DNA from 2 places in the Candidatus Merdisoma sp. HCP28S3_D10 genome. Region 2 is predicted to be linked to the other one. Evidence: predicted binding sites of a transcription regulator. Region 2 holds the regulator's gene; the other holds the start of a gene.
The links. Region 2 encodes HrcA, which represses chaperone genes, less so after heat shock. Its sites were predicted from a motif close to TGTTAGCACTCNNNNNNNNNGAGTGCTAACA; they were not measured.

Region 1 (16,392 bases), on a different contig from region 2:
AGCAGGGCGTTGATATGCTTGGCCAGCGTAGATTTTCCGGAACCGTTGTGTCCCAGAATCGCTACAAAATCCCCCTTCTCTATCTGGAAGCTGACGCCGTTCACGGCCTTAATCAGCTCCCGTTCCCGGCCTTCCTCATCGTATTTTCTATATTCATAAACCAAATCTTCCGCTTGGATCATTGTTTCTTTCTTTTCCATGTTTACAACCCATCCTGCAAAATCCATAGATTACTCTCTTCACTGCCGGAGTTTCCTATTTTTTGAATCCTGTTTTATGCGTTCTTCCATAAATTCCCGGCGTAAGCCAGTCATGGCACTGCTTTTCATTGTATAATAAGAATATGGCTTTTGCAAGGAAAAGTATGAATTGCCAATAGATTTTTAAAACAAAAGCCCTCGGGACGTTTCCGTTCCGAAGGCTCTGTCTTTTGCTTTCTATCTTACGCGGCACTTCTGCCGCCCTGCTTCATGGCATTTTCAAATTCATGCAGCTTCTTCCGCTGTTCGGCCGTCAGTGTGGTGGGTACCTGAATCTGAATGGTCACGTACTGATCCCCGTGTACCTTCGGATCCTTCATGGACACGATTCCTTTGCCGCGGAGCCGTATCTTCTTTCCGGACTGGGTTCCTGCCGGAACCTTGCAGACCACATTGCCGTAGAGGGTCGGGAAGCTGGCCTCGCCGCCAAATACTGCTGTGGTAAATGGGATATCGGCCGTGGTATAGACGTCCATGCCCTTCCGCTCATATCCTGCCCTGGGCGTAATGTGTACCTTCAGCAGCAAATCGCCGTTCTCCCCGCCTCCGAAGCCCAGGTGTCCCTTGCCCCGGAGCCGCACGCTCTTGCCGTCGTCGATACCTGCCGGAATATGCACGCTTAAGGACTGTACGCCGGTACCGTCTGCTGCCTGAATGTGAATCATCTTATCGCACCCAAAGGCCGCCTCATCAAAGCCGACCGTAATGTCCGCGTGTAAATCCTCGCCCCGATAAGAAGCCTGCTGCCGATAGCCCTTCTGACCGCCAAAGCCGCCAAAACCGGAACCGTTGCTGTAAAAGCCGCTGTGGCCGCCCGCGTTGCCATGGAACATATTGCCGAAGATATCTCCAAACATATCGTCCATGTCGCCGCCTTCATAATGGAACTCCTGATAGCCGCTGCCGTCTCCCGTGTGGAAGCTGCCGCTGCGGAAGCCTCCCCGGCCGCCAAAGCCCTGACCGCCCGCTCCTCCGTAGAAACCGCTTCTTGCGTCTGCCCGGGCGTTGCCTGCCTCGTCAAAGGCCGCAAAACCAAACTGATCGTATAATTTCTTCTTTTCCTTGTCACTGAGCACATTGTAGGCTTCTGTGACCTCTTTAAACTTCTGCTCGGCCACCTTGTCCCCCGGATTCGTGTCCGGGTGGTATTTCTTTGCCAGCTTCCGGTAAGCACGCTTTATCTCTTTCTCATCTGCCTGCTTTCCAATGCCGAGCACCTCATAATAGTCCTGTTTCATAATGCCTGCTCACCTCCGCCTGCATAATCACCATCTGCAAAGATGGGGATGCAGCCAAGCCGCATCCCCATCTTCTCTTTTGCCTGTCGAAAAGGCCTACGCTTAGCCTTCAATATCGATATAGCTCTTCTTTTCTACCTTCGGCTGCTCCTCTTTCTTCGGAACCAGCACCTTCAGCACGCCATTTTCAAATTTGGCCTTGATGTCTTCCTGAGTGAGCTCCTCTCCCACATAGAAGCTCCGGCTGGTGGCGCCGCTGTAGCGCTCCTTACGGATATACTTACCCTCCTGCTTCTCCTCCTTCTTGCTGTCGGTGGAAGCGGTAATGGTCAGGTAACCGTCCTTCAGCTCTGCCTTAACATCCTCTTTCTTTACGCCCGGAAGCTCAATCTCGAGCTCGTAGCCCGTCTTGGTCTCCTTCACATCGGTGCGCATGAGGGGCGCTGCCTCTTTGCCATAAACCTTCTTTGCAGGTGCATACGGAAATGCAAAATCATTTACAAAATCATCTAATAAACTTTCTCCAAAAATACTCGGTACTAACATAAATCATTCCTCCTAATCTTCCCTTCAGTTCTGCTGGAGGTTCCGCAAGGGCTTTTTCTTATTTTCTTTCTTCTCCCTTGCTCTGATTCTGTTATAGCACCATTATTAGCACTCGTCAAGTAGGAGTGCTAATATTTTAGAAATTGTTTATAATCGTTATTTTTGCATAATAATCATAATAATTCAGACATATTTATCTGATAATTCATCATAACTTCACCCGCTCCCGATCCGGGTGTTCTCCGGACCAGCCAAGCTGGGGCAGCGTCATCAGCTGATGCATATCGTCGTCCTCGATGTTAAAGCCAAAGACATCCAGGTTCTGACGCATCCGCTCGCCGGAAGAGGACTTGGGCAACGGCAGTACGCCGCACTGAAGGGCGAAACGGATGCAGATCTGCGCTACAGATACCTGATACTTTTCCGCCAGTTCCATGAGAAGCGGCTCTCCAAGCACTCTGGCCCGTCCGATGGGGCTCCAGGCCTCCACCTGAATGCCCAGGCGCTGGCTGAAATCCACCGCGGCCTTCTGCGTATATCCCGGATGGAACTCCAGCTGATTCACCATAGGAATGATACTGGTCCGCTCCAGCAGGTTGTTCAGATGGTGAGGCAGGAAATTGCTGACGCCGATAGCCCGCACCTTTTTCGACTTATAGAGATCCTCCAGGGCTTTCCAGGTTTCCACATCCAGATCCTTCCACCCGGCTGTCAGGTCGTCGGGTCTCGGCCAGTGAATCAGATACAGATCCAGATAGTCGGTGCCCAGTTTTTTACAGGACTCTTCAAACTCCCGCAGGGTTGAATCGTAGCCGAGACGGTCTCTCCAGACCTTCGAGGTCAGGAAAAATTCTTCCCGGGGAATGCCGCTTTCCCAGACTGCTTTTCCCACTGCTTCCTCATTAAAATAAAAGGCAGCCGTATCCAGATGCCGGTAGCCCTGCCGGATAGCTTCGCTGATAATAGCCTCATCGTTGTGTTCTGCGACCTTGTAGGTACCGAAGCCCACCGCCGGAATCTCCACACCATTGGCCAATGTAAATGTATGTCTCATATGCTGCTCCCTTCTTCCGTGCTTTCACGCCCGTGATTTCCTACATTATACCTTCTTTTTCCCGGCCGATCAAGTCCGTCCGCCGGAAAACCCCGTTTTCCCTCCGAAATCCTGAAAACTCAGAAATTTCGGGAATTTAACCGTGGAAAGGGCTTGCAAATTCTATATTTTCCTGTAAAATAGATGTGTATGCCCGCAGATAAAAGCTGTGAGACAAAAAACGTATCATACACCATATTTACCAAGTCATAAGGAGCAAAACATGATCAGTGCAAATAATGTAACGCTTAGAATAGGAAAGAAAGCCTTATTCGAAGATGTCAATATCAAATTTACCGAAGGTAACTGCTACGGTCTTATCGGAGCCAACGGCGCAGGAAAGTCTACCTTCTTAAAGATTCTGTCCGGCGAGCTGGATTCCACCAATGGCGAAATCGTCATCACCCCAGGACAGCGTCTCTCCTTCCTGAAGCAGGATCATTTCCAGTATGACGAGTATCCGGTTCTGGACACCGTTATTATGGGAAATGCCCGCCTCTACGAGATTATGAAGGAGAAAGAGGCTATTTACGCGAAAGAGGATTTTACCGATGAGGACGGTATCCGCGCCAGCGAGCTGGAGGCTGAATTCGCGGACATGGACGGCTGGGAGGCTGAGTCTGACGCCGCTACTCTCTTAAATGGACTGGGTATCGATACCGATCTTCACTACACCCTGATGAAGGATCTCCTGGGCGCTCAGAAGGTCAAGGTGCTGCTGGCACAGGCATTGTTCGGCAACCCGGATATCCTGCTTCTGGACGAGCCGACCAACCACCTGGATCTGGACGCTATCGCATGGCTGGAGGAGTTCCTGATTAACTTCCCGAACACCGTCATCGTAGTATCCCATGACCGTTATTTCCTGAATAAGGTCTGCACCCATATCGCCGACATTGATTACGGCAAGATTCAGCTCTATGCCGGTAACTACGACTTCTGGTACGAATCCAGCCAGCTGCTGATTCGCCAGATGAAGGAAGCCAATAAGAAGAAGGAAGAGAAGATCAAGGAGCTGCAGGAATTTATCTCCCGTTTCTCTGCTAACGCTTCCAAGTCCAAGCAGGCAACCTCCAGAAAGAAGGCTCTGGAGAAAATCGAGCTGGACGAGATCCGTCCCTCCAGCCGGAAGTACCCCTACATTGATTTCCGTCCGAACCGCGAGATCGGAAATGAAGTGCTGACCGTAGAGGGGCTGTCCAAGACCATCGACGGCGTGAAGGTTCTGGATAATATTTCCTTTATTCTGGGCCATGACGACAAGGTAGCCTTTGTAGGCGGCAACGAGTTTGCCAAAACAACCCTCTTTAAGATTCTGTCCGGAGAAATGGAGCCAGACGAGGGTACTTATAAATGGGGTATCACCACCAGCCAGTCCTATTTCCCCAAGGACAACAGTAAGGAATTTGACAACGACGATACCATCGTCGACTGGCTGACCCAGTATTCCGAGATCAAGGACGCAACCTATGTACGCGGCTTCCTGGGCCGTATGCTCTTCGCCGGAGAAGACGGCGTGAAGAAGGTCAAGGTGCTGTCCGGAGGTGAGAAGGTCCGCTGTATGCTGTCCAAGCTGATGATTTCCGGCGCTAACGTGCTGATTCTGGACGAGCCCACCGACCACCTGGATATGGAGTCCATCACGGCCCTGAACAACGGTCTCATCAAGTTCCCGGGCGTGCTGCTGTTCTCCTCCCGTGACCACCAGATTGTACAGACTACTGCCAACCGTATCATCGAGCTGCTGCCGAACGGCGCTATGATCGATAAGATCACCACCTACGACGAGTACCTGGAGAGCGATGAGATGGCAAGAAAGCGTACCGTCTATACCAAGAGCGCAGACGAGGAAGAAGATAACTAAGTTTTCTGAATCCGTCAAAAATCAATTTTGTTACTTAAAAAGGCACTCTGCAGTTTCTATTTCATTACCTGAAGCTGCAGAATGCCTTTTTTCTTTTGCTGACCCCATATTTTCCACCGACGCGACGCTGTTTTACACCCAGCTGGCGTTCTTCGCCTCCGTCCAGCGCTCCTGCTGGGCCTCGTACTGCTCGTTCAGCCAGGCGATGGCCTGCTGAAAGCCCTCGTCTGTGAAGGGAAACTCCCTGGCCTCCTTCTGATCCTCCGCGGTCTTTTCAAAGCAGAAGGGCTCCGGATAAATCACTGCCTCCAGTGTCTTTTTGTCCTCTTCCTCTTTCTTCCACAGCCGGTAACGCATGCCCTCATAGCTTCCGGTATAGACGCCCCGGTTGATATAGGGGAGGCCGGCCTGGCCGTGTAAATCTATCATAGAATGACTTCCTTTCTGGTTTTTATATCTTTTCCGATGATTTCTTTAAAATTATAGCACAGTTCACTGAAAACTGCCAATTCCCGCTTAAAATAAACCTGTCCAAAGCTGTTAGAAAATGTTATACTTGGTGGTAGATTTATTTTTGACAACGACAGGAGGTTTTACACCATGACAGACCGTCTATATTATAAAGACAGCCACCTGACCGAGTTCCCGGCGGTGGTGACTGCCTGCGAGCAGGAAAAGGATTACTGGAAGGTGGCGCTCGACCAGACCGCGTTTTTCCCGGAGGGCGGGGGACAGGCCGGAGATACGGGATATCTGGGCGACGTGGAGGTCTTCGATACCCATGAGAAAAATGGAGAAATCTGGCACTACACCCGGCGACCTCTGGAGATCGGTGCGGAGGTAAAAGGCGTTCTTGACTGGAAGAAGCGCTTCTCCCGGATGCAGCAGCATTCCGGCGAGCATATCGTCTCCGGTCTTATCCATACCCGCTTCGGCTATGACAACGTAGGCTTCCATTTGGGCGAGGAGGAAGTCACCATGGACTTCAACGGCCCTATTTCCCGGGAGGAGCTGGCGGAAATTGAAGCGGCCGCCAATCAGGTGGTCTTCGACAATGTGCCGATTCTCATCTCCTATCCCTGCAAGGAAGAGCTAGCCATTCTGGATTACCGGAGCAAAATCGAGATCGAAGGACAGGTGCGTATCGTCACCATTCCCGATACCGACGTCTGCGCCTGCTGCGCGCCCCATGTGGAGCGTACTGGAGAGATCGGCCTGATTAAGCTTACAAATGTGCAGTCCCACCGGGGCGGCGTCCGGGTTAGTCTCCTGGCCGGAGATCGGGCGCTTCGGGATTACCGGGAAAAAGAGACCAGCGTGAAGGCTGTTTCCGTGCTGCTCTCCGCCAAAGAAGCGGTAGTAGCTGACGCGGTAGAACGGCTGAAGCAGGAGAATTTCCGCCTGACCGGACAGCTCATGACCCTGAACAGAACCCTGATTCAGATCAAGGCTTCCCAGGTACCGGAAGGACAGAAAAGCCCTGTTTTCTTTGAGGAAAGCCTGGATCCGGACACCAGCCGGGAGTTCGTAAACCTCTTAACTGCCCGCTGCGGAGGCATTGCCTGCGTCTTTACCGGAAATGACGAAACCGGATACCGCTACATCTTTGGCAGCAAGACCGAGGATACCCGACCCCTCTGCAAGGCCCTGAACGGGCAGTTCGGTGGAAAAGGCGGCGGAAAGCCGGAGATGGTACAGGGATCCCTGTCCGGCACCCAGGAAGAAATCATGGCTGCCATCGAAACCGTTCTGCAGCGTTAGGCAGCCTGCCGATCCAAAGCGGTACCTGTTACCGCCCAATACTACACAAGGAGAATGTGATTATGTCCCTATACCATGATGTACAGAGAGCCGCGGCCCGTAAGCAGGGCATTGAAGTAAAAGAACCCGCGGAAGTAACCATGTCCAATATTCTGGACGGCCCCATCAAACGGCCGGAGGAAGCCAAGCTTTTTAAGACTGTGGAGGAACGCTGCGCCGACGCCAGAAGCACCGCTCTGACCCTGATTCTGGTGGGTGCGCTGGGTCTGGCGGTGATGCTTCTCGTCATCACTGGATCCCTAAAGCTCCCGCTGCCGAAAATCGCGCCCTACAGTATGAGCGTATTTTTCCTCATCTTTCTAATCGTAGGCGTGGTTTTCATACAAAAATCAAAGAAAATCCTGGCGACTGCCCAGGAAGAGCATGCCCGGATTAAACAGATCAAGCACTGGTTTGAAACCCAGGGGATCGCCTCCGAGGCCGTTACCTCCCTTCCTGCGACCGTACCGGTCAGCGAGCTGGAGGCCCTCTACCGCCGGAAATACGAGGCGATTAAAAATGTGCTTCATACCCAGTTTCCGGAAGAGGACAAAAAGCTTCTTAACAAGCTGGCTGCAGACTTCTCCGAAGACGCGCGAATCGACGCCATGCTGGAGGAGCAGGTACGGATCGAAGTGGCAGTGCGGGATAAGAGGACTTCGTAAAATTTTCCTAACTGACTTTTACTTCAGTCTCGCAATCTCGTCCCGTATCTCACGATCACTCTCATTAAAAAGCAGTCTTTTATTGTAACGTTCATACCGTTCACACTCGGTGGTCTGCAGGAAGGCCACCGCAGCCTCCGACATATTAAGGCCGGTCAGGAAGATGACCAGTTCCTGACTGTCGCCAAAAGCTGCCTCCAGAAAATCAAAAGCATGCTCAAGGCAGCCGCTTCCGGCCTCCTGCTCACCGGCATAGCGGGCCCGCTGCTCACCAAAGAGACGGCGCAGAAGATCAAAGGCCTCCGGTCCGCTCTCCGGCCTTTCGGCTTTCAGGGTATTCTCATAGGAAAGCAACAGTTCCATCAGACGGAGCATTCGCTTTTCTTCTTCTTTCGTCAGAAGCTCCGCCTCTTTTTTCTGCTGTCGTTTTTCTTCCACTGCGCTGCGCAACTCTTCCAGCACCTTCGGGATTTCATCGGCGCCGCCCTTGAAATTTTCCGCGTTTAATATGCTTCCGGCAAACTTCATTTCCCGGAACAGAGCTTCCGTAAACAGCTCCTGTTCCCGAACTTTTCGCAGGCGTTCGATACAGCCGGAAAGCAGCAGATTCACTACGCTCAGCCGCTCGTCAAAGGAGGCATGGGACAGCTTTTTCAGGGTTGCCTCCCGGATCGTACCGTCCAGGATTTCCTCTATCTGATAATCACTCTCATATTTCCGGTAGAGCTCCAGATAGTTGGCGAATTCTCCGGCGATTTTGTCGTGCTGGAGATACTGGCGCACCACATCCTTATCCGCCTTCTTTCCCAGCTTTTCATAGACCTCTAACAGGCGGGACAGATCCTCCCAGCCACGGGGCGTAGCAAAACGGCGGCCGTCCACGGTGCTTTCCATCTGATAAAAATGAGCGGGACGGGCGTCCAGATAGGAAATCACCGCCGGATGGATCCGGGACTGTACCGCGTATTCCCGCCAAACGCCGTAATCCGGCTCCACCTCAATTTTCTTTACACGGTCCAGAGTAACTACATCGAATTCCCGAACGGATTTGTTGTACTCCGGCGGGTTTCCTGCTGCCACGATAATCCAGCCCTCGGGAATCGGATGGTTTCCGAAGGTCTTGCACTGAAGAAACTGAAGCATGGCCGGAGCCAGGGTCTCGGATACACAGTTGATTTCGTCGATGAACAGAATTCCCTCGCTCAGACCTGTTTTTTTCATTTTCTCATAAATAGAAGCCACGATTTCGCTCATAGTATACTCGGTAACCGCTTTCTTCTGGCCGCCAAACTCCATTTCCGAGATAAAGGGCAGTCCGATGGCGCTCTGTCTGGTATGATGGGTGATGGTATAAGCTACCAGACCCACGCCGCACTCTCTGGCCACCTGCTCCATAATCTGGGTTTTTCCGATACCGGGGGCTCCCAGCAATAAGACGGGGCGCTGGCGCACGGACGGGATAACGTAATCACCGTATTCATCTTTTAAAAGATACGCTTCTATCGCGTCTTTGATCTCCTGTTTCGCTCGCTTGATGTTCATTTTTTTCTCCTTCTTTTATCTGTTTTCCAGATCGCTCTCCTGCAAAATCAATTTGATCGCCCAGGGCGGTACATCTACGTCCCGGTAGTGATTCTGCACAAAGATGAACGCGGTCTCATAGGGCGGCATTTTCACCGGAAAAATTCCATAACCGTCCGTAAAATATAAAAGTCCCCGAAGCCGCCAGAATTTCTTCCGGGCCATCTGCTCCTCTACGTAGGCAAAGGCCGGACGGAAATCGGTACCACCGCCTCCCAGAATGGTGAAATGCTCCATATACTCCTTCAGGGCCTCCTGGCTCTCGATAATCACGTCCGACTGTACCCGTTCATCACACTGAAGGATATGAATCCGCATCCGCTTAAAGAAATTTTCCGTCTGGGACAATACGTCATAGGTTTCCTCCAGAAACCGCTTAACCAGCCCTTCCTTACAGGACATGGAGGTATCAATGACGATGACAAATTCCTCGATTTTCCGCACCTCGCTGGTCTCCAGCGGCTCAATCAGCGGCATATTTCCATACATTTCCATTCCATAGTGGTAGAAAATGTAATCAAAGCTGTCCGGATCAATCTGCATTTCCTCATGCAGCACCGTAAATTTCCGCAAAAATTCCTTGTAATCATAACGGGATCGGTTGCTGACCCGCAGCTGCTCCTTCAGATCCCCTTCCCCTTCCGAGGCCTCGTTGGAAAAGAGCATAATCTCCGTCTCCATACGCTCCCGGATATCGTCCCATTTTTTCCGGTTGGGGCTGGGATTTCTGGGTCCGTTTTTCGGATCCTGCTGCCAGAGGCTGTGGTCGTCCAGCCGGAATTCCATCTCCCAGCGGCTGATTTCCGCCTCGGTAAGCTCCCCGGCAATCACCTGATAGATTCCCTCTGCCGTCAGCACCGGCACCTTGTCCCGGAGTCTTGCGTATACGCTTTTCCGGAAGGCTCCTGAGGAAAGATGGACGCAGCGCAGATACAGGCTGTCAATCAGCGCCTCCGTGGCCACATCACAGGCCAGGTTCCACAGCCGCCCGTCTCTGCCCTTTCGGTCAAAGGGGTGGCAGAACAGGCAGTGGAGTATCACATGAAGATAAAGCCGGGTGCAGGCGGCGCGCCCCATCTTTTCATAAAGCTCCAGCATGCCGTCCGGAAAATAGTACAGCGCCCCGCCGTCCGTTCCCGCCGGCGACGCCGTGCCCGGAACCGGACTAAGATTTCCAAGGGCCAGATCCAGATACCGAAGCTTCAGATACAGCTCATTCCTGGACTGCGCGAGAATCCGGGCCGCCAGCTCTTCCTTCTGAAGCTGTACCTTTTGTTCTTCCAATATCGCGCTTTTTATCATGATGTCCTCCTACAGCTCAAACCGTTCAAGGGCTGATTGTTTTTTTGTCCGGCCGGACGCTCCCAGCCGATCCTGCAGATAGGCCACGCCCTCGGGAAATCCGTCCACAGCGGCAACCGCCATCTGTGACAGCAGATCCGTTTCTGGATTTCCATTTTCTGTCAGCCATTTTAAAGTGTCCAGATTCCGCTTTTCTATCGCGTCCCCATAGGCCTGCTCCAGATGCTCCGAAAGCCAGCTTTCATAATCTGCCCGGCGCTCCTCAGACAATCCCACCGGGTACTGCAGCCGATCCAGGGTCATCTCCAGCACCGTGTCAAACTCCTCTTCTGCCTTCGCCATATAGTAGCAGGCGTCATAGGCGCGGAAATCCAACTTCTTCATATAGAAGCTGTTCCGGAAATTCATGCCGCTTCCGTGCATATGGGTCATCAGAATCCGGGCCGGGGTATTTTCCACACTTTCCTCAAAGAATTCCGGGAATACCAGCTTTGCTTCTATCTGTCCCCTGACCGTCACCGTCATCTTTTCCGGCACTTCAATCAGGATCTCCTTCAGGCAGGATGTTTCCGTCCCGTCCAGCGTCACCGTCAGCTGCTCCAGATGATGACAGCCGGTAAAAAGTCCCGCTCCCAGATCCTTTAAGCTGCTGTGAAAAGCAAATTCCTTCAGTCCGTTGCAGTTGTAGAAGGCATAGGGGCCGATTTTCCGAAGGCTCCCGGGCAGCCGGACTGCTTCCACCGTAAGTCCCTGAAGCTCCGGGGCTGTGTCCGGTGACGGCTCAACCGGCTCCCGGTCTTTCATTTCGTCATTCCATATTTTTACAGTTTCGGTTTTCAGCTCCTGCCGGAACCGCTCCTTATTAAGGTGCGCGGAAAAGGCATACGCGCCCAGCTCTGTCACCGGACAGTCCTCGATTTCTGACGGAATTTCCGCTTCTTTTCCAAAATCATAACAGCGGCGCACCACCGCGCAGCCATTCTTTATTTCATAGGCAAATCTCATTTTCTGCCTTTGTCTCCTTTTGTCAGTCTTCTTTTTTTGAATCCCTTTACGCTCTTGCATCATATCATAAACTTTCTGTCATTTCCAGAAAGAATGTGTCAATGCCAAAGAACACCTGTATATTTTCACGCATGTATACAACAATATATAGTAAATACTCATTGACATACCCACTATATCTTGTTACAATGAGTTTGTTGCTAACAAGATAAAATATTTTTACGATAGAGGGAGAGGTAGCATATGAAAATCATCAAACGAAGCGGAGCCGAAGTTGAATTCGACCCTCACAAAATTGTCATTGCCGTGGCAAAGGCCAATGCCAGCGTTGTGCCCAGCGCCCGTATGACGGACGTCCAGATCCGGCGGATTGCCGAGGACGTGGAGAGTGCCGCGCTGAATATCAAGCGTTCCTTAAGCGTCGAGGAAATCCAGGACATGGTCGAGGACGAGATCATGAACCTGCGCGCCTTTGACGTGGCAAGACAGTATATCACCTACCGTTACACCCGTGCGCTGGTGCGGAAATCCAATACCACCGACGAGCAGATCTTAAGCCTTATCGAGTGCAATAACGAGGAAGTTAAGCAGGAGAACTCCAACAAGAACCCCACCGTCAACAGCGTACAGCGCGATTATATGGCCGGCGAGGTCAGCAAGGACATCACCCGCCGTATCCTGCTTCCGCCGGATATCGTGGAGGCCCACGAAGAGGGTCTGATCCATTTCCACGACGCAGACTACTTTGCGCAGCATATGCATAACTGCGATCTGGTCAATCTGGAGGATATGCTGCAGAACGGCACCGTTATCAGCGGCACGCTTATCGAGAAGCCCCACAGCTTCTCCACTGCCTGCAATATCGCCACACAGATCATTGCCCAGGTAGCCTCCTGCCAGTACGGCGGCCAGAGCATCAGCCTGACCCATCTGGCTCCCTTTGTGGATATCAGCCGTAAAAAAATCCGCCGTCAGGTGGCAGACGAGCTGCATTCCATCCGCGAAGCGGTTACCCAGGATGAGATCGATTTCATCACCGAGAAGCGTCTGCGGGAAGAGGTTAAAAATGGCGTACAGATGATCCAGTATCAGGTTGTCACGCTGATGACCACCAATGGACAGGCTCCCTTTGTCACCGTCTTCATGTATCTGAACGAGGCAAAGAACGAACAGGAAAAGAAGGATCTGGCTCTTATTATAGAAGAAACCCTGCGTCAGCGTTATCAGGGTGTCAAAAATGAAAAGGGCGTCTGGATTACTCCTGCCTTCCCGAAGCTTATCTATGTGCTGGAGGACGACAATATCCACGACGAGGATCCCTACTACTATCTGACAAAGCTGGCTGCCAAGTGTACTGCCAAGCGTATGGTGCCCGATTACATTTCCGAAAAAATCATGTTCCAGAATAAGGTGGACAAAAACGGGGAAGGCCACTGCTACACCTGCATGGGCTGCAGAAGCTTCCTGACCCCCTATCTGGACGAGAACGGCAAGCCCAAGTACTACGGCCGCTTCAACCAGGGCGTTGTCACCGTCAACCTGGTGGATATCGGACTTTCCGCCGGCGGCGACATGAACCGGTTCTGGGAGATCTTTGACGAGCGTATGGAGCTCTGCCACCGCGCCCTGCAGTGCCGTCATGAGCGTTTAAGCGGTACAGTATCCGACGCGGCCCCGATTCTGTGGCAGCATGGAGCTCTCCTGCGTCTGGAGAAGGGCGAAACCATCGATAAGTATCTCCACGGCGGATACTCCACCCTGTCCCTGGGCTACGCAGGTCTCTGGGAATGTGTATACAGCCTGAATGGCAAAAAGCTGACCGAGAAGGAAGGCGAAGAGCTGGGACTGGAAATCATGAAGAAGCTCAACGAGTACACCGCAAAATGGAAGGCTGCCGAAAATATCGACTACTCTCTCTACGGCACCCCGCTGGAGAGTACCACCTACAAGTTTTCCAAGTGCCTGCAGAAGCGTTTCGGCATCATAAAGGGCGTAACTGACCGCAACTACATTACCAACAGCTATCATGTTCACGTTACGGAAAAAATTGACGCCTTTGACAAGCTGGCGCTGGAGGCCAAATTCCAGGCACTGTCACCGGGCGGCGCTATCTCCTATGTGGAGGTTCCGAACATGCAGAATAACCTGGAGGCTGTCCTGTCCGTCATGAAGTTTATCTACAACAACATCATGTACGCAGAGCTGAATACCAAGAGCGATTACTGCCAGGTATGCGGCTATGACGGAGAGATTGAGATCAAGGAAGACGAGCACGGTAAGCTCATCTGGACCTGCCCCAACTGCGGCAACACCGACCAGAACAAGCTGAATGTGGCAAGACGTACCTGCGGCTACATCGGAACTCAGTTCTGGAACCAGGGAAGAACCCAGGAAATCAAGGAGCGTGTTCTTCATCTGTAGGAGTCTGAACTATGAATTACGCAACCATTAAGAAAAATGACATTGCCAACGGCCCCGGCGTCCGGGTATCCCTGTTTGTCAGCGGCTGCCGCCATCACTGCCGGAACTGCTTCAATCGGGAGGCCTGGGATTTTTCCTTCGGCCAGCCCTTTACCGAGGCCGTGATGGACGAGATTCTGGAGGCCCTGGCTCCCGATTATGTGGCTGGTCTGTCTTTTCTCGGAGGCGAACCCTTTGAGCCGGAAAATCAGGAGGGTCTGCGGACCCTGGCCTGCCGGTTCAAGGAACGCTTTCCGGAAAAGAATCTCTGGTGCTACACCGGCTTTTCCTTTGAAAAGGATCTGCTGACCGGAGCAGTGGGCAACCCTGACACGGTCCGGGAGCTTCTCTCCTTCCTCGACGTCCTGGTGGACGGGAAATTCGTGGAGGAGGAAAAGGACGCCTCGCTCCTCTTCCGCGGCTCTGCCAATCAGAATATCATCGACGTTCCCGCTTCTCTGAAAGCCGGGCACATGGTTCTTCTGCCCGGCACCTGGCAGCGGAAAATGGGAAATGGAAACATCCACGAGGACTGACCCCGTGGATGTTTTTTCTCCTTCTGTACTACGTATTTTAAATGCATTTCATCGGTTTTTAAATCTTTCGAACTATACAAACCGCATATACAATAGAACTATCACGATGTATTCCAATGCATGACATCATTTGTACGGAGCGGCTTTTATGTATAACGAAAATTTCTGTATCAGAAGAATCAAAGAACTTATGAAAAGAAACGGCTATAATACGTATCATCTGTCCAAGCAGTCCGGCGTTTCTCTGTCCACCCTTTCTTCCATGTTCGAAAAAAATACCGAACCTCGGGTAGAAACCATTGAGAAAATCTGCGCCGCCTGCAACATTACGGTATCACAGTTTTTCGACCGTTCGTCCGCAGACCTGACGGCCAATCAGCGTCAGCTTTTCACGTCCTTCAATTCTCTGAATCCGGAACATCAACGCATGGTGCTCTCCTTTTCCAGCTTTCTGGAGCATGAAGAAGAGCACGGAAGATAAGCCTTACAGCCAGCTTATATCCACTGCACGGTTTCCGTCAGTTCCTTTCTGGAAAAATGATTTGCCAGGGGCTTCGCATTTTCTGACGCGTAGCCCAGATCCAGCAGCATCAGAATCTCCTCCTCTTCCGGAAGTCCCAGATCCTTTTTCAGTTCCTCCGGGTTAAAATTATTCAGCCAGCAGCTGTCCACGCCTGCGTTGTACGCGCCCAGCATCAGATGGGTTGCCACAATCGCCGCGTCCTCAATTCCGGAATCCCGTCTTCCGCCCGGATAGGTAAATACCTCTCTGGTATTGAACGCAACTACCAGCACCGTAGGCGCTCCATAGCGGCAGGGCGTTGCCCGGTCAATCTTTTCCAATCCCTCTTCTGACTGTATCACATAAATTTTCTGCTCCTGCAGATTCTTTGCCGTAGGCGCTGTCCGCCCTGCCTCCAGAATCGCCTCCAGCTGCTTCTTCGTTACCTGCTTCTCACCGTAGCTTTTGCAGGAATAACGGTTTTTAATGACTTCTGTAAATTCCATACCAGTTTCCTCCTGATTCATCTTCTCTGTATTCCATTCAGCAAATTTATTATAACATATCCTTCGGATATGTCGCTTTCAAATTTTTCTATCTTTTTAACCCCCATGGGGGCTTACACCGTAAATTTTTCTGTGTTAGACTGGTTCATAGATGTTGGGAACGCGATTCCCCCGAAACAGAAAGGAACAAGATAACATGAAAAAACGGAAAACCCCACTCTGTGTGCTGCTGACCTTAAGTATGCTTCTTGGCATGACAGGCTGTGGCTCCTCTGCACCCTCCGGTGATTCCGCTCCTGCGGCTGCTGAGACCTCCAATGGCGCTGCCGAGGCTGAAGCCTCCACTCTGGTTTACGGCTCCGGTGATTACACCCGTATTAACCCTGCCATGGACGAGCACTGTGAGATCAATGTGCTGCTGTTCGACGGTCTGACAGACCACGACGGCGACAACAACATTATCCCCAGACTGGCGAAGTCCTGGGAGTTTGATAAGGAAACAGACACCTATACCTTCCATCTGGAAGAGAATGTAAAATGGCATGACGGCGAGCCCTTTACCGCGGAAGACGTAAAGTTTACCATCGAAGCCATCATGGATCCCGAGAACGGCGCGGAGAACGCTCCCAACTACGAGGACGTGGAGGAAATCACCGTTGTAGATCCCTACACTATCACCTTTCAGCTGGCTGAGCCCAACTACGCATTCCTGGAGTACATGACCATGGCAATCCTGCCCAAGCACCTGCTGGAGGGTGAAAATATGCAGGAATCCGACTTCTTCCGGAAGCCCGTCGGTACCGGTCCTTATATGCTCACTGAATGGGACGAGGGACAGGCTATTATCATGGATCGGAATCCGGACTATTTTGCAGGCCCGGCCAAGATTGACCGCATTGTCTTCAAGATTGTTCCCGATGACAACGCCAAGGCATTACAGCTACAGTCCGGCGAGCTGAATCTGTCCCAGGTTACCCCCAAGGACGCCGCCATGTTTGAGAACGACGGCACTCATACCGTATACGATGAGACGA
Region 2 (16,392 bases):
GAGACCCGGGACGCGGTACGGTTTTATGAAGAGCATACGCTGCCGCCGGACGTGCGCGATGAGGCGGTGGCGCCTACCATCGGTACCTACGGAACTACCAGACTTACGGAGAAGACCCCCTATTATCTCTATGCGGGCAAGCTGGCCCGGTTGGTTTCGGTGCCGAACCGGGAGCGCTTCTTTGGCCTGTGCCTGGGATTTCTTTTGTTTGCTTTTGCGCTTTCAAAGCTTCGTTCCTGCAGATGGCTGACGGCGGCTGTCTTTCTGACGCCCCAGGTCTGGTACCTCTATTCCTATGGAACCTCCGACGCCCTGGATTATCTGGTGTCGGTGCTGGTGTTGTACCAGCTTACGTTTCCGGAAAGTATGCTGCACCGGCTGTTTGCGCCTGGCCGGAGCCGGAAAAATACAGGACGCTGTCTGCTTCTGGGGCTTCTGTTTGCCCATGTGATGACTGCTAAGGCAAATTATGACGTGATTCTGATTTACGCCTTCCTGATGCTTCTGGTACCCTTGCTGGAGGCAGAGCGGGAGCAGCGAAGGGAGCTGTCCCGGAAATACCTGCTTCTGGTATCGGTATCCGGCGCGTTCCTGGCGGTGCGGCTGGGCTTTGATTTCCTGCATTATGGCCTTCAGAAAAGTGAAATCATGCGGGAAATCATGGTGGAACGCGCGGTAGACAGTCTGAATCCGGCCCTGGATCAGGCTGGTTGGGAATGGTATTTCCAGATGCACGCCCAGGGAATCTCTTTTTGGGACTTCCTGATGAACTATGGATTATTCGGCAGCCTGTTCCGTTCCTTTACCGGAGTCTATGGAGGCATGAAAATTCAGACGCCCGGTCGATATTATCTGGTCATGGGTGCCCTTTATGTGGTATTATATCTGGTGACAGGGTACGGCGTCCGAAGGAATGGAAGCCGGACGGAAAAGCGGCAGGGACTGTTGCTTCACATACCGGCGCTCATTTCCCTGCTTCTGGTTTTTTATAACGGTTATATTCTGGATTTTCAACCCCAGGGACGTTATATGCTGCCAGTCCTGATTTTCATGGCCCATGGTCTTTCCCTGGGAGGAAAGGTTACAGAGAAAAAATGGTATCAGCTGGTGATTTGCGCGACAGCGCTGCTGGGGCTTTATTCCTTTGCCACAGGCGTTCCCCAGCTCTGGGCTATGTGAGCAGATACAAGAGGAGGAGCTTAAGATTGATAAAAGAAGTGATATTTGATATTGACGGTACGCTTTATGATTATGAAAGAGGAAATGCGGAAGGTGTGGCGCGGATGACTGCCTATGCGAAGAAAGAGCTTGGTATTGGTCCGGAGGAATTTATGGCGGAATATAAGAGATTGTATGAGGAAGCCAAGAAGAAGCTGGGAACGGACAATGCGACCATTCACAGCCGCACGATCCGTTTACAGAACATGATGGAAAATTGGGGAAAACCGATTTTTCCCCATGTGGAAAAGTTGTATCACTTATATTGGGGAGGCCTTTTAGAGGCTTCAGAGGCAGAACCGGGAAGTATTGAGGCCGTTCGTGCCCTGCGTGACATGGGCGTCCATATCGGGATCGGTACCGATATGACGGTTACCATGCAGTACAAAAAGCTGGAGCGTCTGGGCTTTGCACCCTATGTGGATCACATTGTAACCAGCCAGGAGGCGGGCCATGAGAAGCCCCATCCGGAATTTATGGCGCTCTGTATCGAAAAAGCAGGCTGCAGCCCGGAGGAACTGGTTTTTGTAGGCGATACTTTTAAAAAGGATGTGGCAGGGCCGGGAGCAGCCGGTATGCATCCGGTGTGGTACCGGGCCAAGGAAAGACCTTTGCCGGAAAATCCGTCGCTGCAGCCCGGGGAATACAAAGTGATCCGGCATTTTGACGAGCTGGTTCCCTATATTAAGGAACTGGGATAATAAAAAATAAGGATGAAATGATGAAAGAATTAGAATATCTGGAAGAACAGAAGGTAAATCCGCTGCTGATCCGCGAGGTGGAGAAATTCCGGGAGAAGTACCCGGTCGAAGAGTCGGTAAAAAACCGGGTGGCGAAGCCGCCGGTTCCGTTTTATGGAAAAGAGATTCTGGAGATGGCCATAGCGGCCCTCCTGCAGGGGGAAAATGTGCTGCTTTCCGGTTCCAAGGCTACGGGAAAGAATATCCTGGCGGAAAATCTGGCCTGGGTTTTTGGCCGCCCCTCCTACAACATCTCTTTTAATGTGAATACAGACAGTAGCTCTCTGATCGGAACGGATACCTTTGTGGACAACGAGGTGCGGCTTCGCAAGGGACCCGTATGCCAGTGCGCCGAGAACGGCGGCTTCGGCGTCTTTGATGAGATCAACATGGCGAAAAATGACGCGGTTTCCGTGCTTCACGCGACGCTGGATTACCGCCGTCTCATCGACGTGCCGGGTTACGACAAGATCGAGCTCCATCCGGCCACCCGTTTTATCGGAACCATGAACTACGGCTACGCGGGAACCAGGGAGCTGAACGAGGCACTGGTATCCCGATTCCTGGTGATTGATATGCCGGCTCTGACCGAGGAAACCCTGCTTCTGATTCTGCGGGCCAATTTCCCGGACGCGAAGGAAGAAGGAATCCGGGCCTTTGCCGGACTCTTCCTCGATCTGCAGACCAAGGCCCAGAACAGCGAGATATCCACAAAGCCGCTGGATCTGCGCGGTATGATCGGAGCCATGAAGACAGTGCGCTGCGGGCTTACCCCCAGAGCGGCCGTTACCATGGGAATTACCAATAAGAGTTTCGACATCTTTGAGAAGGAGATTGTCGGCGATATCGTTATGACCCGGATTCCGGAGGAATGGACCGGCAGCGAATTATTTTAAGTGAGGCAGAATGAAGGAACAGGAAACCCTCAGTGAGGATTATTTTGATGAAAATCAGTATGAGATAGAGAACCGTATCCGGAATCTGTACTGGACGGTCAGCGGGAACTATGGGGAGAATATCAAGCTGGATACGGTCTCCTTTGCCCGTTCGCCCTGGGTGTCCCTCTATGACGCGGTGAAGCAGGGTGCCTTTTCCCGGTATTTTGACCGGAACGCCTTCGGCCTGTATCTGGTGAAGAAGCTGTATTACGGAGCGGACGAGCAGGCGCTGACGAATGTGGCCCAGCTTGCGGTGGACAGCGCGGTGTACAGAAAAATCAGCGCGGAGCGTAAGGGTGTGCAGGAGATCCGGAAGAAGGCCTTTTCCGATCTGCTGGAATACGATTTCACCAGACTGGCCTCCTATTATCTGGGACAGATTAAGATCTGTATGATGCAGCAGGCGGTCCGGGGATCGGTGAGCCATGAGCAGGCCCGGATGCGGCAGGTGCTGGATCTTCTGGCAGAGCTTGAGGATACCTATGATACCATGGAGATTATCCGGGTGACCGATAAGCTTTACAACTGGTTAGTGGATCCTTATTTTGAAAAGAATCATGGAGATCTGGCGAAGGTGCTGGCTGTGACCATGGAGGAGCTGAAGGAATTCAGCTGGAAGGATTATCTGGAGGAGGAAGCGAAGGAAGAGGAGCTGACCCAGGTACTGAATCAGGTGAATCAGGCGGTAACCCAGACCGGGGAAGTGCCTACAGAGCAGGAGGAAAAGCGGGAAAGCCGCATGAAGCGCGTGCTGGTGGACGCAGAGGCGGCAGCCAAGATGTATTCCTACATGGAGCTGAACTATGGCAGATCCTATCTGAGCGAGGGCGAGCAGGCCAGACTGAACCGCAGCATCTGCCGCGGCGCCCATGCGGACTGCAGCCTGTATTTTACCGATGGAATCCTTTCCAATATGGTAAAGAGAAATTACCAGTCGGAGTACGCAAGACGGGCAAAGAGTGAAAACCTCCGGGAATACGGCCATCACACCCGTGTGGCCCGGAGAAATATCGAACTGTTGACTGATACCCTGCGCCGTGCCCTGGTGGCCCGGAGCGAGCGGGAAACGGTGCGCAGCGAGTATGGCGATATCGTGCCCTCCCGTCTCTGGAAGCTTGGACGGAGCCGGGATAAGAAGCTTTTTGAACGGGTTTTGAAAAAGGATAGCTCCGAGTTTGTGGTGCATGTGCTCATCGACGCCTCCGGCTCCCAGAGAAGCCGCCAGAGCCTGGTGGCCCTGCAGGGCTATATTATCAGTGAGGCTCTGAGTAATGTGCAGATCCCCCACCGGGTCATGGGCTTTTGTACCTTCTGGGATTACACGGTCATGCAGAGATACCGGGACTACGACGATCCCAAAGAGGCCAACAAGCGGATTTTTGAATTCCACGCCTCCTCCAATAACCGGGACGGTCTGGCTATCCGGGCGGCAGCGGCAAGCCTGCGGGATCGTCCGGAGGAGAATAAGGTTCTGATTGTCTTAAGCGACGGACGGCCCAATGATATTATCGTGAACCGTCCGAACAGTAAGAATCCCATGCCCTATGCGGGAGATTACGCAGTGCGGGATACAGCTTCCGAGGTGAGAAAAGTGCGGGCGGAGGGAATCTCCGTGCTGGGCGTCTTTGCCGGAGAGGAACAGGATTTACAGGCAGAACGGCGGATTTTCGGTAAGGATTTTGCTTATATCCGTAATATTATGAATTTTTCCAGTGTGGTAGGAATCTATCTGAAACGGCAGTTGGACGATACGGCACAGTAAAAAGGCGAGGAGTTTTATATGAAAATGTGGCTGAAAAAATGGTGGAAGCCATTGGCGCTGCTTCTGGTGCTGGCAGGCTTTCTTCTGCATCCGCCCCTGGTGCTTACGGAGTTACGTGTGGATTTTGAAAAAGAAGATTACACGGCGGGCCATCACTGTAAGATATTTGCTTCCCCGACGGAAAATCTGGGCGTGAACAGTGTAAAAAACGCGGACAGGAAGACGGGGGAGGCCCGGTTCTTTTTCTGGGATATCCGGTGGCGGGACGGGAAGACCCTGAAGCGGCTGGATCCCATCGATTACAACCTGGACGATGAGATTCGGATTAAGGACATCGCGTTTTTTATCAACGGATTTTATGCGGGAGAGCTGTCGGGGGAAAGGCTTTTCGCTTCGTTTACCCCCAATGAACAGGTGGAGATGTACGAAACGGATACGGGCTCCCTGGGACTTTATATTACCGGAGAGGATTCCCAGCTTCTGACCACAGAGACTTTCCGGAGCTTTTACCGGGAGATCGCAGGGCGCTATGCCCACACGGGAATCTTTTATCTGCTTCCCCTGCTTCTGGCGCTCTGGGCTGCGGCAGAATTCTATATGCGGCAAATCTGGAAAAAGAGAGGAGAACGATTTTTCCTGGTCGTGGACACGCTGTTTTATCTGGCAGGGCTTGCAGCGCTGGCCCTGATCCTGACCGGAGCTTTTGTGGGATCGGATATGGTGAATCCGGATGAATCGGAGGCTGTCTATTCGGTGCAGTATTATATTACCCATTGGAAGATTCCGGATGCCAGAGAACTGGAAATGGCAGCCTATTCCGTATTCGGTACCGCGCGTCTTACGGAGCTGAATCTCTTTTATATCCTGGCGGCACAGATTGCAAGGCTCTTTACCTTTGAGCACGCGGTCCGTCTGTTTAGCGTCTTGATGGCGGCAGGCCTCTTTTACCTGATTTTCTGCAATCTGAAGAAGAATCGCTGGCTGCTGGCCGTCATGTTCCTGACGCCGCAGATCTGGTATCTCTATACCTATTGTACCTCCGACGCTATGGATTACGCAGTCGGGGCGCTGGTGCTGTACCAGGTGGCAAGGCCGGACAGTATGCTGCAGAAGCTTTGTAGCCGCGGAGTGAAAAAGGCGGACTGGTGGAGAATTCTGCTTCTTGGCTTCCTCTTTTCCAATATTTTTATGGCCAAACAGAACTTCTATGTGTTTGCCATCTACGTCTTCTGTATGCTGCTGGTGGATCTTTTCACAGCGCCTGTGGAGGAAAGGAAAAAGCGGTTTATCAGCTATCTGTGGGTAGCGGGCTTTGCTCTGATGTTCCTGGGAATCCGGTATATTCCGGAGCTTTTACATTATGGAATCCATCGTCACCGGGTTCTGGTGGAGCTGCAGGAGCAGATTGCGATTCCGAAGCTGAATCCGGCGTCCCCGCCTTCGGAGCAGAGCTCGGCCTTCAATCTCTATGGCAAGGGCGTTACCCTTTCCGAGCTGCTGTTTCATATGGGACTTCACAAGACGACCTTCCGTTCCTTCGTGGGAACCTATGGAAGCCTCCAGTTTCCGAGTCCCGACTGGTATGTGCTGCTGATGGGCGGGCTGTATGTGATTTATCTCGTCGGCTGCTGTGGGGCCGTGATCCGGGAAAAGGGTCACGGAGAGCGGAAGGTGAAGCTTGGGCTTCTGTTCTTCTCGGCGTTTGTCTCCTACGGGCTTCTGGTCTACAACGCCTGGTTTATCGATTATCAGGCCCAGGGTCGTTACATGGTCCCGGTGCTGATTTTTGCCGCCCATGCCGCGGCTCTGAAGCCGGAGGTTTCACAGAAAAAATGGTTCCAGCTGGTGCTGGCGGCTACGGCGCTGTTATCCCTGTATTCTTTTGCGTTTTACTGCATTCCGAATATCAGGCCGCCGTATTAAAGCGAAAGAGAGGTTGTCAGAAATGAAAGAGTACGAGGTTGTTCACGAGATTTTCAATGAATGTGCCAATAATCAGATGCGGGACGTCTTTATCGAGGAGACGCCCATTGCAGACCTGGAAGAATATGTAAGAAAACGTCATGAAAAAGACCGGGATTTTACCTTTGAGCGGGAAGACCTGGCAGATGGAACTGTCGTTTATCATGTGAATACCTCCGGGCTTTTGCAGCGATACACCTTTACGGAGATTTAAGATGGAAAAATTTTTTGAATGGGAATACCGGTTTATGATGTTTTTGCAGAACAGCATTCGTGGACCGCTGCAGAACAGAATCATGTGGTGCATTACCTCTCTGGAAAACGCAGGTTTTCTGTCTATAGCGGCCTGCCTGGCTCTGCTTTTAGAGCCCCGCTGGCGAAGAGTGGGGGAAGCGGCTACTGTCTCTATGATTCTGGAATTTCTGACGGTCAATCTGCTTCTGAAGAACTGGGTGGCGAGAGTGCGTCCCTATCATCTGTTAGAGGATCTGATCCTTCTGGTGCGGGAGCCGGCCGATTATTCCTTCCCTTCGGGACATACAGGCGCAGCCTTCGCAGTGGCCTCGGTTATGTTCCTGGGCATGCCCCACAGCATTGGCGTTCCGGCGATACTGGTGGCTTCGGTTATTGGGTTTTCCCGGATTTATCTGGGCGTACATTTCCCGACAGACGTGCTGGGCGGTGTAATTGTGGGCTGTCTTACGGGCTTTGTGGCCTGGAAGCTGACGGGATTGAAGTTCCGGTAGGAAAACGGACATAAAAAGAGCTGAGACATATCAAATCTATGCCTCAGCTCTTTTCTTTTACGGTTCTTTTACTTTTGCGGTGAGCGCATCGCCTTCCACATCGATGACAATGGTTGCTCCTGTAGAAATCTCGCCGCCTAAGATCAGTTTGGCAGCTAATGTTTCCACGTGCTTCTGCATATAACGCTTCAGCGGACGGGCGCCGTAGACCGGATCAAAGCCGTGGTCGGCAATGAATGCCTTTGCGGCGTCGGTCAGATCCAGAGAAAGCTCCCGGTCAGCCAGACGTTCGTTCAGCTCACTAAGCAGCAGATCGATGATTCGTGTGATATTGCCCTTGGTCAGCGGTTTAAAGAGAATGGTTTCGTCCAGACGGTTCAGGAACTCCGGACGGAAATGAGCACGCAGGTCGTTCATAACCAGATTCTGGGCCTCCGGCTTGATATTGCCGTTTTCGTCAATACCGTCCAGCAGATAGGAGGAGCCGATATTGGAGGTCATAATCAGAATCGTGTTCTTGAAGTCCACGGTTCTTCCCTGGGAATCAGTGATACGTCCGTCGTCCAGTACCTGTAAGAGTACGTTGAATACGTCCGGATGGGCTTTTTCAATCTCGTCAAACAGGACAACCGAATAGGGCTTTCTCCGTACAGCCTCGGTCAGCTGACCGCCTTCGTCGTAGCCTACATATCCGGGAGGAGCTCCGATGAGACGGGACACGGAATATTTCTCCATGTACTCACTCATATCGATCCGCACCATGTTGGACTCATCGTCGAACAGGCTGGCTGCCAGCGCCTTGGCAAGCTCCGTCTTACCTACACCGGTGGGTCCCAGGAACAGGAACGAACCGATGGGCTTGGTCGGATCCTTGATACCGGCCTTAGAACGGATAATCGCCTCGGATACCAGCGTGACCGCCTCGTCCTGGCCGATGACACGCTTATGCAACTCGTCGTCCAGGTGCAGGGTCTTATTCCGCTCGCTCTCGGTCAGCTTGGCTACCGGAATACCGGTCCAGCGGGAAACGATACGGGAGATTTCGTCCTCCGTTACGGATTCGTGAACCAGTGACAGATCCTTTTGGCTGATCTTTTCTTCTTCCTCAGAAAGCTCCTTTTGCAGGGCAGGCAGCCTGCCGTACTGTAATTCGGCGGCCTTATTCAGGTCATAATTCTGCTGCGCCGTCTGAATCTGCTTATTGATATCCTCAATCTCCTCACGGAGCTTCTGCAGACGCTCTACGGAATTTTTCTCATTGTCCCACTGGGCCTTCTGGCTGTTGAACTGATCACGCAGCTCCGCAAGCTCTTTCTGTAAGTGCTCCAGGCGTTCCTGGCTTAAGTGGTCGGTCTCCTTTTTCAGAGCTGCCTCCTCAATCTCCAGCTGCATAATCTTACGTCGCAGCTCGTCAAGCTCGGTCGGCATGGAATCCAGCTCCGTCTTAATCAGAGCACAGGCCTCGTCCACCAGGTCAATGGCCTTGTCCGGCAGGAAACGGTCGGAGATATAACGGTTGGAGAGGGTAGCGGCTGCCACCAGGGCGGCGTCGGTAATCTTCACACCATGGAATACCTCGTAGCGCTCCTTTAAGCCACGCAGAATGGAAATGGTATCCTCTACGGTGGGCTCATCTACCATAACCGGCTGGAAACGACGCTCCAGGGCCGGATCCTTTTCAATGTACTGACGATACTCGTCCAGGGTGGTAGCTCCGATACAGTGGAGCTCGCCTCTGGCCAGCATGGGTTTGAGCATATTGCCGGCGTCCATGGCTCCGTCTGTCTTACCTGCGCCTACAATCAGGTGCAGCTCGTCGATAAAGAGGATAATTTTGCCCTCGCTTTTCCGTACTTCCTCCAGAACAGCCTTCAGACGTTCCTCAAACTCGCCGCGGTACTTGGCTCCGGCTACCAGAGCGCCCATATCCAGGGAAAATACCTTTTTGTCCTTCAGACCCTCTGGTACGTCGCCCCGCACGATACGCTGTGCCAGACCCTCTACAACGGCGGTCTTGCCGACGCCGGGTTCACCGATGAGCACCGGGTTATTCTTGGTCTTACGGGACAGGATACGGATCACATTCCGGATCTCCGCGTCACGGCCGATGACCGGATCCAGCTTCTGATCCCGGGCTTTTTCCACCAGGTCAGAACCATATTTGCTTAAAGTATCATAGGTAGCTTCCGGATTATCGCTGGTCACCCGCTGGTTGCCCCGCACAGAGGACAGCGCCTGCAGGAAACGATCCTTGGTAATGCCGTACTCCCGGAACAGCTCCTTCATGGAAGGGCTGGGATCATTTAACATGGCCAGAAACAGGTGCTCTACGGAAACGTATTCGTCACCCATCTGTTTAGCCACATCTTCGGCGCTGATCAGTACCTTATTCAAATACTGTCCCACGTAGGGCTGTCCGCCGGAGACCTTGACTCTCTTATTTAAGGTCTGTTCCACACCGTTCAGAAACAGGTTCTGGTCGATGCCCATCTTAGCGACAAGCTTCAGGATCAGACTGTCCTCCTGCCGGAGCAGACTCATCAGAAGATGTTCCTGTTCAATCTCCTGATTGCCGTATTCGTAAGCCAGCTTTTCCAGGTCGTTTACAGCTTGAATGGATTTCTGTGTAAATTTGCTGATGTTCATAAATCTGACTCCCCTTTCTTTATAATAGGTAAAGAAATTGTTTTCTAAGTTTTTTATATAAAAAAGAAAGTCCCGGCATCAAATATACATACAGATATCTGATACAGGGCCTTTTTCTTTTTCTGTACCCATTTATAGCACCGTCCGAAGAAAAGGTCAAGTACTTTTTTGAAAATAATTTATAAAAAATCTATAAAGTGTCAGACTACTTATATAGAAAGGAAGAAAAAAATTCTTGCAAAAAAAGATTTCTAAAAAAACTATAAACCCGCTTGACAAACCCCAAGGGGAGTGCTATCTTAATGTTAGCACTCAAGAGGGCCGAGTGCTAATAGGTAAAAACAAAGAGGTGAATGAAATGGAGCTGGACGAAAGAAAACAGAAGATACTGCAAGCCATCATCCGGAACTACATGGAGACCGGCGAGCCGGTAGGTTCCAGAACCATTTCCAAATACTCAGATATAAATCTAAGTTCCGCCACCATACGGAACGAAATGTCAGACCTGGAAGAGATGGGCTACATCGTACAGCCCCATACCTCGGCAGGACGAATTCCTTCCGATAAGGGCTACCGCTTATACGTAGACCATATCATGGAAGAAAAAAACCACGAAGTACAGGAGCTCAAGGATCTGATGATAGAGCGGACCGACAAAATGGAGCAGGTATTGAAGCAGGTCGTGAAGGTCCTGGCTGCCAATACCAATTATGCCACCATGGTATCGGCGCCCACCTATCACAGGAACAAGCTGAAATTTATCCAGCTCTCCAAGGTCACAGCCACTCAGATTCTGGCGGTGATTATGATAGAAGGCAACATCGTCCGCAACAAGGTGATTGACGTGACGGAGGAGCTTGACCAGGAAACGGTGCTGAAGCTGAATATCCTGCTGAACAGTGTACTGAATGGCTTATCCATAGAAGAAATCAATCTGGCCATGATACAGAACCTGAAGGAGGAGGCGGGCATTTACAGCGAGCTGGTGGGAAGCGTCATTGACGCGGTGGCAGAGGTTATCCACTCGGAGGACGAGGTTGAGATATATACCTCCGGAGCGACCAACATCTTCCGGTATCCGGAGCTATCCGATAACGGAAAGGCCAGTGAACTGATAAACGCCTTTGAGGAAAAACAGCAGTTGACCGATCTGGTGACACAGACACTGGAAAATGAAGACCACAAGGGCATTCAGGTGTACATCGGGCAGGAGACGCCGATTCAGTCCATGAAGGACTGCAGCGTGGTGACAGCCACCTATGAGTTGGGCGAGGGTCTGCAGGGAACCATCGGAATCATCGGTCCCAAGCGGATGGATTACGAAAACGTATTGAAGACGCTGAAGACCCTGACCGAGCAGCTGGATGAAATCTATAATAAGAATAAGGAATAAAGAAAGGGGCCGACACCCGTGGAACAGGAAATGAAGAAAGAAGAGCTTCAGAATGAGGAAGCGAAGGAAGAAGAAACTGTAAAAGCAGAAGAAGCTTCCGAAGAACAAGAAAGCACCGGCGGTGAGAAACCGGAAGAAACAGAATCCGGAGAGGAGTCCGAGATGCTGAAGAAGAAAAAGAAAAAAGACAAGATGGAAGAGAAGATCGAAGAGCTGGAGGATCGTGTCAAGCGCCAGATGGCAGAATTCGATAACTTCCGGAAGAGAACCGAGAAGGAAAAGTCCCATATGTATGAAGTGGGAGCCAGAGATGTGATTGAGAAAATCCTTCCGGTGGTAGACAACTTTGAACGCGGTCTTGCATCTGTACCCGAGGATCAGAAGGAAAATCCGGTCATCGTAGGTATGGATAAGATATACAACCAGCTGATGACTACACTGACGGATCTGGGTGTTGAACCCATTGAAGCGGTGGGTGAGGAATTCGACCCGAATTACCACAACGCAGTGATGCATGTGGAGGACGAGGAGTTGGGTGAAAATGTAGTAGCCGAGGAATTCTTGAAGGGTTATATGTACAAGGATACCGTTATCCGTCACAGCATGGTAAAAGTAGCGAACTAAGAAATTAACATTTTACAATCAGAATAAATTGAGGAGGTCTCTATTATGAGCAAGATTATTGGTATCGACTTAGGAACAACAAACAGCTGCGTAGCAGTTATGGAGGGCGGAAAGCCCGTAGTAGTAGCAAATACAGAGGGAGCAAGAACCACACCGTCTGTAGTAGCATTTACAAAGACAGGCGAGAGACTGGTAGGCGAGCCGGCAAAGCGTCAGGCAGTTACCAACTCCGAGAAAACCATTTCCTCTATTAAGAGAGAGATGGGTACCAACTACAAGGTAGACATTGACGGAAAGCAGTATACTCCGCAGGAGATTTCCGCTATGATTCTGCAGAAGTTGAAAGCAGACGCAGAGAACTATCTGGGCGAGAAGGTTACCGAGGCAGTTATTACCGTACCGGCATACTTCAACGACGCACAGAGACAGGCAACCAAGGACGCAGGTAAGATTGCGGGTCTGGACGTAAAGCGTATCATCAATGAGCCGACCGCAGCAGCGCTGGCATACGGCCTGGACAATGAGAAAGAGCAGAAGATCATGGTATACGACCTGGGCGGCGGTACCTTTGATGTATCTATCATCGAGATCGGTGACGGCGTTATCGAGGTTCTGGCTACCGCAGGCGACAACCGTTTGGGCGGCGACGACTTCGATAAGAAGATTGTAGATTACATGCTTGCAGAGTTCAAGCGCACCGAGGGTGTAGACCTGTCCGGTGACAAGATGGCTATGCAGAGACTGAAAGAGGCCGCAGAGAAGGCGAAGAAGGAGCTTTCCAGCGCAACCACAACCAACATCAACCTTCCGTTCATCACAGCAACCGCTGAGGGACCGAAGCATTTCGATATGAACCTGACAAGAGCAAAATTCGACGAGCTGACCCATGATCTGGTAGAGCGTACCACAGGACCGGTTCAGGCAGCGCTGAAGGATGCAGGCATTACAGCTTCCGAGCTTGGTAAGGTACTGCTGGTAGGCGGTTCCACACGTATTCCGGCTGTACAGGATAAGGTAAAACAGCTGACCGGCCATGAGCCCAGCAAATCTCTGAATCCGGATGAGTGCGTAGCTATCGGTGCTTCCATTCAGGGTGGTAAGCTGGCAGGCGACGCAGGCGCAGGCGATATCCTTCTTCTGGATGTTACTCCGCTGTCTCTGTCCATCGAGACCATGGGCGGTATCGCAACCCGTCTGATTGAGCGTAACACAACCATCCCGACCAAGAAGAGCCAGATCTTCTCTACCGCAGCTGACAACCAGACAGCCGTAGATATCAACGTAGTACAGGGTGAGCGTCAGTTCGCGAAGGACAACAAGTCTCTCGGCCAGTTCCGTCTGGATGGAATCCCGCCCGCAAGACGTGGTGTTCCGCAGATTGAGGTTACCTTCGATATCGACGCAAACGGTATCGTAAATGTATCCGCAAAGGATCTGGGTACCGGCAAGGAGCAGCATATCACCATTACCGCAGGCTCCAATATGTCTGACAGCGACATCGACAAGGCAGTGAAGGAAGCTGCTGAGTTCGAGGCTCAGGATAAGAAGCGTAAGGAAGCCATTGACGCGAGAAACGACGCGGACTCCATGGTATTCCAGACCGAGAAGGCACTGGAAGAGGTTGGCGCACAGGTTGATCCGGCCGACAAGTCCGCAGTAGAGGCAGAGCTTACTTCCCTGAAGGCAGTTCTGGAGAGAACCAAGGATCAGACTGATATTTCTGACGCAGACTTAGATGAGCTGAAGAATGGCAAGGAAAAGCTGATGAACGCGGCACAGAAGGTATTTGCAAAGGTATATGAGCAGGCACAGGCAGCACAGGGTGCGGCAGGCCAGGCAGGCCCGGATATGGGCGCAGGTACCGGTGCCGGAGCAGGTGCTTCTGACGACGTGGTAGACGGCGATTACAGAGAGGTCTAAGCCGTAAGAACAGGTCTTGACACGGAAAATGATGTGCGTTATATTTTACAACAGACCTGTTTCCAAATAAACAGATAAACACAGATGTCCAAGGAGGGCAGCAGATTCCGGCTGCTTTCCTTGGATTTTGCGCAGAAAAATCAGAAAAAGGAAGATAGAAGAGATGGCAGAGCAGAAAAGAGATTACTACGAGGTTCTGGGCGTAGATAAGAACGCCGATGACGCGACCATTAAAAAAGCATACCGTCAGCTGGCGAAAAAATACCACCCGGATATGAACCCCGGCGACAAAGAAGCAGAAGTGAAATTCAAAGAGGCTTCCGAGGCTTATGCAGTTTTAAGTGATCCGGATAAGAGACGCCAGTATGATCAGTTTGGCCATGCGGCCTTTGAGGGAGGCGCAGGCGGCGGTGCAGGCGGCTTCGGCGGTTTTGATTTCAACGGAGCGGATATGGGAGATATCTTCGGGGATATCTTTGGTGATCTCTTTGGAGGCGGCCGCGGCAGACGCGCCAACAACGGGCCTATGCAGGGGGCAAACCTTCGCACCCAGGTGCGCGTCACCTTTGAGGAAGCAGTTTTCGGCTGTGAGAAGGAGATTGAGCTGACCTTGAAGGATGAGTGTACCAGCTGTCACGGAACCGGAGCGAAGCCGGGTACCTCGCCGGTTACCTGTCCGAAATGCGGCGGCAAGGGCCAGGTGGTTTACACCCAGCAGTCCATGTTCGGAATGGTGCAGAATGTACGTCCCTGTCCGGATTGTAACGGAACAGGAAAAATCATCAAGGAAAAGTGCCCGGACTGCTACGGAACCGGTTACATTGCCAGCAAGAAGAAGATTTCCGTATCGATACCGGCCGGTATCGATAACGGACAGAGCATCCGCCTGAGAGGAAGGGGAGAACCGGGCGTCAACGGCGGCCCCAGAGGCGATCTGCTGGTAGAAGTAATCGTGGCGCGCCACCCGATTTTCCAGCGTCAGGACATGAATATCTATTCCACAGCCCCCATTAGCTTTGCAACGGCGGCTCTGGGCGGAACGGTACGGATCAAGACCGTGGACGGCGAAGTGGAATACGATGTGAAGGCCGGTACCCAGACGGATACCAGAGTGCGTCTGAAGGGTAAGGGCGTTCCGTCCCTGCGGAATAAGAGCACCCGCGGCGACCACTATGTAACGCTGGTGGTTCAGGTGCCGACGGATCTGAGTAAGGATGCAAAAGAGGCGCTGCGCGCTTATGATGATATTGTAAATGGTAAAAATCCGGAGAAGCCGGGAAAAGGGAAAAAGGGCTTTTTCGATAAAATGAAGGAAGCACTGGACGAGTAGGGTACGGTCCGCTGCGCAAAAACGGGGCTGCAAAAGAATGCGGCCCCATTTTTTGCGCTTACGCACAGTTGAATTCACTTACATCCGGTTGATAAAGGCGTCTACGGACCGGACCTGCCGGGCCAGGGAAAACCAGCGGTTCAGTTGCAGGGCGTTTTGCTGCCCAAGAATCTGCTCCCGGATGCGCAGGGGCACCTGTCCGTAATCTGACAGGGTTTCCAGAATACATTCCGCCTTCCCCTCTGCAATTCCGTAGGAATGCGCCTTATCATAGATGAGGGAGTAATAGTCCTCTGTCATTCCGGAATTCCTCCTTCCATTGATGATGTACAGCATTCATTTCAGACTTTGTATGCTGCGTGTTATTGTCACAATAACATACAAATCAATACAAATCAAGGAAAATATTGGAAAAAATAAAAGAAACAGAAAGAGTCAGAAGAAAGGGCATACAGCTTTTTAAAAGTCCCGTGACATTGTACAACAAAAATACACAGAAACCGCAAATGTACATCAAAAAATACAACATTCAAATAGACAATCCGGAGCCGATATGTTACAATCAACTATGTATGAAGATATCAAAAATGCCTTGCCAGGGCTGAAAAAATAAGGAGGAAATATCAATGGCTAGAAAAATGAAGACCATGGATGGAAACCATGCAGCAGCTCATGTATCTTATGCATATTCTGATGTTGCAGCTATCTATCCGATTACACCGTCATCTGTTATGGCAGAAGCTACCGACGAGTGGGCTACACAGGGAAGAACCAACATCTTCGGACAGACCGTACAGGTTACCGAGATGCAGTCTGAGGCTGGAGCAGCAGGCGCTGTTCACGGATCTCTGGCAGCAGGTGCTCTGACCACTACCTTCACAGCATCCCAGGGACTTCTTCTGATGATCCCGAACCTTTATAAAGTAGCAGGCGAGCAGCTTCCGGGCGTATTCAACGTATCCGCACGTGCGCTTGCAAGCCACGCACTGTCTATCTTCGGAGATCATTCCGACGTATATGCCTGTCGTCAGACCGGTGTTGCAATGCTTTGCGAGTCCAGCGTACAGGAAGTTATGGACCTGACTCCGGTTGCACACTGCGCAGCTATCAAGG

Region 1: ACTNCH_RS10475 (Hsp20/alpha crystallin family protein) is a predicted target of HrcA. The motif match lies at 2,148-2,178, and genes of this name have one in related genera.

Annotation. Positions count from the first base shown of each region.
Region 1 is NZ_JBQHTG010000004.1:24,759-41,150, forward strand. It holds gene ACTNCH_RS10465 (energy-coupling factor transporter ATPase) at 1-200, opposite strand, end outside; gene ACTNCH_RS10470 (DnaJ C-terminal domain-containing protein) at 443-1,498, opposite strand; gene ACTNCH_RS10475 (Hsp20/alpha crystallin family protein) at 1,601-2,044, opposite strand; gene ACTNCH_RS10480 (aldo/keto reductase) at 2,253-3,098, opposite strand; gene ACTNCH_RS10485 (ATP-binding cassette domain-containing protein) at 3,361-5,001, shown strand; gene ACTNCH_RS10490 (GNAT family acetyltransferase) at 5,134-5,430, opposite strand; gene ACTNCH_RS10495 (alanyl-tRNA editing protein) at 5,602-6,762, shown strand; gene ACTNCH_RS10500 (hypothetical protein) at 6,825-7,466, shown strand; gene ACTNCH_RS10505 (ATP-binding protein) at 7,485-9,008, opposite strand; gene ACTNCH_RS10510 (vWA domain-containing protein) at 9,024-10,349, opposite strand; gene ACTNCH_RS10515 (leucine-rich repeat protein) at 10,359-11,354, opposite strand; gene nrdD (anaerobic ribonucleoside-triphosphate reductase) at 11,598-13,775, shown strand; gene nrdG (anaerobic ribonucleoside-triphosphate reductase activating protein) at 13,787-14,350, shown strand; gene ACTNCH_RS10530 (helix-turn-helix domain-containing protein) at 14,499-14,831, shown strand; gene ACTNCH_RS10535 (nitroreductase family protein) at 14,846-15,358, opposite strand; gene ACTNCH_RS10540 (ABC transporter substrate-binding protein) at 15,555-16,392, shown strand, end outside.
Region 2 is NZ_JBQHTG010000001.1:39,696-56,087, reverse strand. It holds gene ACTNCH_RS00245 (hypothetical protein) at 1-1,179, shown strand, start outside; gene ACTNCH_RS00240 (HAD family hydrolase) at 1,206-1,919, shown strand; gene ACTNCH_RS00235 (AAA family ATPase) at 1,940-2,854, shown strand; gene ACTNCH_RS00230 (cobaltochelatase CobT-related protein) at 2,865-4,658, shown strand; gene ACTNCH_RS00225 (hypothetical protein) at 4,677-6,581, shown strand; gene ACTNCH_RS00220 (hypothetical protein) at 6,604-6,834, shown strand; gene ACTNCH_RS00215 (phosphatase PAP2 family protein) at 6,836-7,366, shown strand; gene clpB (ATP-dependent chaperone ClpB) at 7,424-10,012, opposite strand; gene hrcA (heat-inducible transcriptional repressor HrcA) at 10,371-11,405, shown strand; gene grpE (nucleotide exchange factor GrpE) at 11,436-12,029, shown strand; gene dnaK (molecular chaperone DnaK) at 12,075-13,949, shown strand; gene dnaJ (molecular chaperone DnaJ) at 14,113-15,279, shown strand; gene ACTNCH_RS00185 (hypothetical protein) at 15,358-15,579, opposite strand; gene nifJ (pyruvate:ferredoxin (flavodoxin) oxidoreductase) at 15,906-16,392, shown strand, end outside.